2 regions of the Streptomyces sp. NPDC002566 genome follow, and region 1 is predicted to be linked to the other one. Evidence: predicted binding sites of a transcription regulator. Region 1 holds the regulator's gene; the other holds the start of a gene.
What was found. The regulator HrcA, encoded in region 1, represses chaperone genes, less so after heat shock. The targets are predictions, from matches to a motif close to TTNGCACTCNGNNNNNCNGAGTGCNAA.
Positions count from the first base shown of each region.

Region 2: a site for HrcA is predicted at 2,675-2,701, ahead of groL (chaperonin GroEL). Genes of this name have one in related genera too.

Region 1 is NZ_JBIARD010000003.1:809,319-813,448, forward strand. Features, by position in the region: gene ACFYXA_RS16445 (nitronate monooxygenase) at 1-542, opposite strand, end outside; gene dnaJ (molecular chaperone DnaJ) at 598-1,734, opposite strand; gene hrcA (heat-inducible transcriptional repressor HrcA) at 1,735-2,751, opposite strand; gene ACFYXA_RS16460 (MBL fold metallo-hydrolase) at 2,915-3,640, shown strand; gene ACFYXA_RS16465 (DUF3097 domain-containing protein) at 3,672-4,130, shown strand, end outside.
Region 2 is NZ_JBIARD010000005.1:125,514-129,643, reverse strand. Features, by position in the region: gene ACFYXA_RS22185 (NADH:flavin oxidoreductase) at 1-633, opposite strand, end outside; gene groL (chaperonin GroEL) at 891-2,513, opposite strand; gene ACFYXA_RS22175 (cold-shock protein) at 2,885-3,088, opposite strand; gene ACFYXA_RS22170 (MoaD/ThiS family protein) at 3,541-3,816, opposite strand; gene thrC (threonine synthase) at 3,880-4,130, opposite strand, start outside.

The DNA.
Region 1 (4,130 bases):
CCCTGGTGACCGCCGGCCTCCACGCCCTGCACGATCACCGCGTCCGCGCCGGCCCGTTCCACGGCGAGCGCCTCCTCGACGGTCGTGGCCGTGACCAGCGTGACCGTCCCGGCCCTGCGCAGCGAGGCCAGCGCCTCGGGGCTCGGCACGCCGAAGTGGAAGGACACCGCCGCCACCGGGTCGTCGAGCAGCACGGCGAGCTTGGCGTCGTAGCCGTCGTCGCGCCCGCTGTCCGGGTCGCCGAGTTCCGTGCCGTACCAGGCGGCCTCGCCGGCCAGTTGGTGGGCGTACACCTCGACGGCGCCGGTCTCGGCATGCTCGGGCTGCGGCATGAAGAGGTTCACGCCGAAGGGCCGGGAGGTGAGCCCGCGCAACTGCTTGATCTCCCGGTACATCCCGTCGGCGGTCTTGTACCCGCCGGCGAGGAAGCCGAGCCCTCCGGCCTCGGACACGGCGGCGGCGAGCCGGGGCACGGAGACGCCGCCCGCCATGGGGGCCTGCACGATCGGATGGCGGAGAAGACCGGCCAGCGCGAAGGACATGACCGCATGGTGTCACGTCCCGGCGCCCTGTCCCGCCGGGGGCTCCGCCCCCGCCTCACCGCCCGTTGAAGGCGTCCTTCAGCCGGGAGAACAGCCCCTGCTGGCCGGGCTGGAACTGCCCCTGGGGGCGCTCCTCCCCGCGCAGCTTCGCCAGTTCGCGCAGCAGCCGCTCCTGCTCCGGGTCCAGCTTGGTGGGCGTCTGGACCTCCACGTGCACGATGAGGTCGCCGCGCCCGCCGCCGCGCAGGTGCGTCACTCCGCGCTGGTGCAGCGGAATGGACTGCCCCGACTGCGTGCCGGGCCGGATGTCGACCTCCTCCGGCCCGTCCAGCGTCTCCAGCGGCACCTTCGTGCCGAGCGACGCCGCGGTCATCGGGAGGGTGACCGTGCAGTGCAGGTCGTCGCCGCGCCGCTGGAACATCGCGTGCGGCAGTTCGTGGATCTCGACGTAGAGGTCGCCGGCCGGGCCGCCGCCCGGTCCGACCTCGCCCTCGCCGGCGAGCTGGATGCGGGTGCCGTTGTCGACGCCGGCCGGGATCTTCACCGTCAGCGTGCGCCGCGACCGGACCCGTCCGTCGCCCGCGCACTCGGGGCACGGGGTGGGCACCACGGTGCCGAAGCCCTGGCACTGGGGGCAGGGACGCGAGGTCATGACCTGGCCCAGGAAGGACCGCGTCACCTGCGACACCTCACCGCGGCCGCGGCACATGTCGCAGGTCTGGGCGGTGGTGCCGGGCGCCGCGCCCTCGCCGCTGCAGGTGGTGCAGACGATCGCGGTGTCGACCTGGATGTCCTTGGTGGTGCCGAACGCGGCCTCCTCCAGGTCCACCTCCAGCCGGATCATCGCGTCCTGCCCGCGCCGGGTGCGCGACCTCGGGCCCCGCTGGGACGCCGTGCCGAAGAACGCGTCCATGATGTCGGAGAAGTTGCCGAAGCCACCGGCGCCGAAGCCGCCCGCGCCACCGCCGCCGGCCTGGGAGAGCGGGTCGCCGCCGAGGTCGTAGACCTGCTTCTTCTGCGGGTCCGACAGCACCTCGTAAGCGGCGTTGATCTCCTTGAACCGCTCCTGGGTCTTCGGATCGGGGTTGACGTCCGGGTGCAGCTCGCGGGCGAGCCGCCGGAAGGCCTTCTTGATCTCTTCCTGCGACGCGTCGCGGCGCACGCCGAGAACGGCGTAGTAGTCCGTGGCCACTTACGACTCCGCCAGGATCTGTCCGACGTACCGTGCCACTGCGCGTACCGCTCCCATCGTTCCCGGGTAATCCATGCGGGTCGGTCCGACCACGCCGAGCTTGGCGACTGCCTCTCCGCCCGAACCGTAGCCGACCGACACCACGGAAGTGGAGTTGAGTCCCTCGTAGGCGTTCTCGTGCCCGATACGCACGATCATGCCCGAATCCCCCGCCTCGCCCAGGAGTTTGAGGAGCACGACCTGCTCCTCGAGGGCCTCCAGGACGGGCCGGATGGTGAGGGGAAAGTCATGTCCGAAGCGGGTGAGATTGGCGGTGCCGCCGATCATCAGCCGCTCCTCGTTCTCCTCGACGAGCGTCTCCAGCAGGGTGGAGAGCACCGTCGAGACCGTGCCGCGGTCCTCCGCCTCGAAGGCCTCAGGCAGATCCTCCACCAGAGGCGGCACATCGGTGAACCGGCGGCCCGCGACCCGGCTGTTGAGCCGGGCGCGCAGGTCCGCGAGCGAGGGCTCGCCGAACGGCGCGGGGCAGTCCACCAGCCGCTGCTCGACCCGCCCGGTGTCCGTGATCAGCACGAGCATGAGGCGGGCCGGGGCGAGCGAGAGCAGTTCCACGTGCCGCACCGTGGACCGGGTCAGCGACGGGTACTGCACGACGGCGACCTGGCGGGTGAGCTGCGCGAGCAGCCGGACCGTCCGCGCGACGACGTCGTCGAGGTCGACGGCGCCGTCGAGGAAGTTCTGGATGGCGCGCCGCTCGGGCGCGGTCATCGGCTTGACGCCGGCGAGCTTGTCGACGAAGAGCCGGTAGCCCTTGTCGGTGGGGATGCGTCCGGCGCTGGTGTGCGGCTGGGCGATGTAGCCCTCGTCCTCCAGGGCGGCCATGTCGTTGCGGACCGTCGCCGGGGACACGCCGAGGTTGTGGCGCTCGGTGAGCGCCTTGGAGCCGACCGGCTCCTCGGTGCCGACGTAGTCCTGGACGATGGCGCGCAGCACCTTCAGCCGTCGTTCACTCAGCATCCGCGCACACCTCCAGTGCTTCGTCCCCTTGGCGCCTTCCCTGGCACTCGTCACATCCGAGTGCCAGCGTTCCCCGGTCAGTGTACGGCCGTGGGGTGCGCGGGGGGCAAGGTCGGTCCGGTCGCATGCCGGCCGACGGGTTCGTCACGGTTAGCGTCGCGGTATGACGGTCACTTGGGAAGAGCTGGGTTGGGAGCAGGTCGCGGCGGGGGTCGGACGGCGGCGGCTGCCGGGCTGGGACTGCACGGCGGGGCTGGTCGTGGGGACCGGTGCGGTGCTGCTGATCGACGCGGGTTCGAGCCTCGCGGAGGGCGCACGGCTGCGGGCGGAGGCGGAGCGGCTCGCCGGACGCCGTGTGACTCATCTCGCGCTCACCCACCCCCATTTCGACCACGTGTTCGGGGCGGCGGCGTTCGCGGGCGCGGAGGTGTTCGCGGCGGTGGGCGCCGAGTCGGTGTTCGCGCGGGAGCGGGCCGAGCTGCACGCGGACGCGGTGCGCAACGGGCTGGACGAGGCGGCGGCGACGGAGGCCGTGGACGCCCTGGTGCGGCCCCGCCACCTGGTCTCCGGGGAGTGGACCCTGGACATGGGCGGCGGGCGTCAGGTCCTGCTGGCGAACGTGGGCCCCGGCCACACGGCGCACGACCTTGCGGTGCTGGTGCCGGGGTCGCCGGAGGCGGTGTTCTGCGGCGACCTGGTGGAGGAGTCCGGCGAGCCCCAGGCCGGGCCGGACGCGGTGCCCTCGCAGTGGCCGGCCGCCCTCGACCGCCTGCTCGCCCTCGGCGGCGCGGACGCGCGGTACGTGCCCGGTCACGGGGCGGTCGTGGACGCGGCGTTCGTGCGGGCGCAGCGGGACGCCCTGGCCGCCCGTTTCGGCGTGTCGCCGTGACAGCGCCTCGGCTTCTCCTATCGTCGTCCGAATGCGCCAGTACTCCGCCGATCTGACCCCGTCCTGGAAGAAGCCGCAGCCGGTCCCCGAGGTCGCGGCGGAGCCCGGCCTGGTGGTGGAGGAGCCCGGCAGCGGCTTCTGCGGCGCGGTGATCCGCTGCGAGGCGGGCACGGTCACCCTGGAGGACCGTTTCGGCAAGCACCGGGTGTTCCCGCTGGAGCCGCGCGGGTTCCTGCTGGAGGGCCGCACGGTGACCCTGGTACGGCCCGCGTCGGGCGGCCCGGCGCGACCCGCCCGCACGGCCTCGGGTTCGGTGGCCGTGCCCGGCGCACGCGCGCGTGTGGCCCGCGCCGGCCGGATCTACGTCGAGGGGCGGCACGACGCCGAGCTGGTCGAGAAGGTGTGGGGCGACGACCTGCGCGTCGAGGGCGTGGTGGTGGAGTACCTGGAGGGCGTCGACGATCTCCCGGCGGTCGTCGAGGAGTTCGCG
Region 2 (4,130 bases), on a different contig from region 1:
GAACTTCGTACGGGCCACCGGGTCGCCGCCGTAAGCGTCGGTGCGGCGGTTGGTGTGCTCCCACAGGAACTGGTCGACGAGGTAGCCGTGGGCGCCGTGGATCTCCACGCCGTGGAAGCCGATGCGCTCGGCGGCGGCCGCGGCCTGCGCGAACGCCCCGATGACGTCGTCCAGGTCGCGCTGGGTCATTGCCTTGCCGGTGACGTCGTCGCCGTCGACGCGGATGCCGGAGGGACCGACGGCGGGCGCGTCCGCGTAGGGCGGCTCGCCGTCCTTGCGCACCATCCCGATGTGCCAGAGCTGGGGCACGATCGTGCCGCCCGCCGCGCGCACGGCCTCGGCGACCTTCGCCCACCCCGCGAGCTGCTCCTCACCGTGGAACCGGGGCACCCGGTCGCTCTGGCCGGCGGAGTCGTGCCCGACGTACGTACCCTCGGTGACGATGAGACCGACGCCGGCGGCCGCGCGACGGGCGTAGTACGACACGACGTCGTCGCCGGGAACGCCGCCCGGGGAGAACATGCGCGTCATCGGCGCCATCGCGATGCGGTTCGGGACCGTGAGGCCGTTGATCGTGACCGGCCGGGACAGGATCTCGGCAGCGCGGGTGGAAGTGGGCGGGGTGACGCTCACGTGGGGCTCCTCACGACGTAACCATTGGTATGTGCATATGCATTCAGTTCCTGCGAACGGTTCAACCGGCCGGGACGCCTCCCGCATTCCGGCTCACGACCACACCACCCTGTGATCCCGCCCACGCCCCCGCACACACCGGCCGCCCGCCCCCGGAGGCCGGCCGCGGCAGCCGAAACGCCCGAGGGCGGCACCCCCTGCGTCAGCAGGGAGTGCCGCCCTCGGCCCGAAGGACAGGCGATCAACCGTCAGGTCGATCAGAAGTCCATGTCACCGCCCGGCATGCCGCCGCCGGCCGGGGCCGCGGCCTTCTCCGGCTTGTCGGCGATGACGGCCTCGGTGGTGAGGAACAGCGCGGCGATCGACGCGGCGTTCTGCAGCGCGGAGCGCGTCACCTTCGCCGGGTCGATGATGCCCTCGGCGATCATGTCGACGTACTCACCGGTCGCGGCGTTCAGGCCGTGGCCGACCTGGAGGTTGCGGACCTTCTCCACGACGACGCCGCCCTCGAGACCACCGTTGACGGCGATCTGCTTGAGCGGGGCCTCCAGCGCGAGCTTCACGGCGTTGGCGCCGGTCGCCTCGTCACCGTCGAGCTCCAGCTTCTCGAAGACCTGGGAGGCCTGCAGCAGGGCCACGCCACCACCGGCGACGATGCCCTCCTCGACGGCCGCCTTCGCGTTGCGGACGGCGTCCTCGATGCGGTGCTTGCGCTCCTTGAGCTCAACCTCGGTGGCCGCGCCCGCCTTGATGACGGCCACGCCGCCCGCGAGCTTCGCCAGGCGCTCCTGGAGCTTCTCGCGGTCGTAGTCCGAGTCGCTGTTCTCGATCTCGGCGCGGATCTGGTTCACACGGCCCGCGACCTGGTCCGAGGAGCCGGCGCCGTCGACGATGGTGGTCTCGTCCTTGGTGATGACGACCTTGCGGGCCTTGCCCAGGAGGTCCAGGGAGGTGTTCTCGAGCTTGAGACCGACCTCCTCGGAGATGACCTCGCCGCCGGTGAGGATGGCGATGTCGTTCAGCATGGCCTTGCGGCGGTCGCCGAAGCCCGGGGCCTTGACCGCGACGGACTTGAACGTGCCGCGGATCTTGTTGACGACCAGGGTCGACAGGGCCTCGCCCTCGACGTCCTCGGCGATGATCAGCAGCGGCTTGCCCGACTGCATGACCTTCTCCAGGAGCGGGAGCAGGTCCTTGACGTTGGAGATCTTGGAGTTGGCGATCAGGATGTACGGGTCGTCGAGGACGGCCTCCATACGCTCCATGTCGGTGGCGAAGTACGCCGAGATGTAGCCCTTGTCGAAGCGCATGCCCTCGGTGAGCTCGAGCTCGAGCCCGAAGGTCTGCGACTCCTCGACGGTGATGACGCCTTCCTTGCCGACCTTGTCCATGGCCTCGGCGATGAGCTCGCCGATCTGGGTGTCGGCGGCGGAGATGGAGGCCGTCGAAGCGATCTGCTCCTTGGTCTCGACATCCTTCGCCTGCTCCAGCAGGGCACCGGAGACGGCCTCGACGGCCTTCTCGATACCGCGCTTGAGGGCCATCGGGTTGGCGCCGGCGGCTACGTTGCGCAGACCCTCCTTGACCAGGGCCTGGGCGAGGACGGTCGCGGTGGTCGTACCGTCACCGGCGACGTCGTCCGTCTTCTTGGCGACTTCCTTGACCAGCTCGGCGCCGATCTTCTCGTACGGGTCCTCGAGCTCGATCTCCTTGGCGATGGACACACCATCGTTGGTGATCGTGGGGGCGCCCCACTTCTTCTCGAGGACGACGTTGCGGCCCTTGGGGCCGAGCGTCACCTTGACGGCGTCCGCGAGCTGGTTCATGCCGCGCTCGAGGCCGCGCCGCGCCTCCTCGTCGAACGCGATGATCTTGGCCATGTGAAGTGGTCCCTCCAGGACTGGGGGTGATTCCTTCGGACCGCGCCCGCGCCCGCGACGGACGGCTCGCCGGCCTCGTGGTTCCTTCCCACCCGGCCTGCGGGCCTCACCGACCCGGTCCTTCGTTGTCACTCTCACCTTCAGAGTGCTAACGCCAATGATTAGCACTCGGCCATGGCGAGTGCAAGCGCCTTCGTCGGATACGCCGGGACTGTCGGCCATGCGCGAACACCGCCGGCGCCCCCGGAACCGCCGGGACGGGGCCGCGGCCCGGCCCGATGCGCGGCCGACGCGAGGGCCGGATCCACGGCCGGGCAGCACGAAGGGCCCGCACCCCCGTCGGCGGGGTGCGAGCCCTTCGTTTGAAACGTTCAGGCGGTGACGCGAACCATGTCGGCCTGCGGGCCCTTCTGGCCCTGCGAGATCTCGAACTCGACCCGCTGGCCCTCTTCCAGGGTGCGGTAGCCGTCCATCTGAATGGCGCTGTAGTGGACGAAGACGTCCGCACCACCGTCGACCGCGATGAAGCCGTACCCCTTCTCCGCGTTGAACCACTTGACGGTGCCCTGAGCCATGCCTAACTCCCCTATTACTGGCCCTTGCACAGATCCACACTTCGCGGATCCGGGTCAGACCTCACCCCCCAGTTGGTTGGGGGCGTGCGCCGGAACGCGTCGACCGCGGCTGAATGTATCTGTCCAACTGCCGTCTGCAACAGGTCAATCGGACGAGAATTCTGGACGCGCACCGTCCGGAAAGTGGTGAGAATTCGCCCGGATTCAGGGCAAGTCGGACTGCCCATACGTTACAAAAGCCGCAGAAGGCGCACACACTTTGGCTACTTCTTGTCGGACGTAAGGCAGAAATCAAAGGCTCCGGATCATTGAATCGGAGGCCGGTTCCCCAACTGTACCGCGCTCAACCACACTGAATTGCCCCCTCCGCTTCTCTCGCGGAGAGGGCAATTCGATGAACTCTCGGTAATCACTGTTACCGACGGTTACTACCGGCGGGTAGGGACCGCCGCTCAGCCACCCGCGACCGCCGGAATGATGGAAACTCCCGCACCCTCGGGCGTCGCCGTCTCGAGGCCCTGCTCGAAGCGGACGTCGTCGTCGTTCACGTACACGTTGACGAACCGGCGCAGCTTGCCCTGGTCGTCGAGAACGCGGGCGGCGATGCCCGTGTGGTTCTTTTCCAGGTCGGCGATGACCTCCCCGAGGGTCCCGCCCTCGGCGGTGACCTCGGCCGCTCCGCCCGTGTAGGTGCGGAGAATGGTCGGGATGCGGACGGTGACGCTCATGCTCAGGACCTCCGGTGAAGCAGACTGCTGACGGGCGCGGGGGCCGGTGCCCCGACGGACGGACTAGACGAGACCAGCCTCGCGGAACGACTCCAGGTTCGGCCGGATCGTCGCGGTGAGCCCCGTGCCGGCCACCGCGTCCAGGGTCTTCAGACCGTCCCCGGTGTTGAGGACGACGGTCGTCAGCGCCGGGTCCAGCACACCGTTCTCGATCAGCTTGCGCGTCACGCCCACGGTCACCCCGCCGGCGGTCTCCGCGAAGATCCCCTCGGTCCGCGCCAGCACCTTGATCGCGTCGACGATCTGCTCGTCGT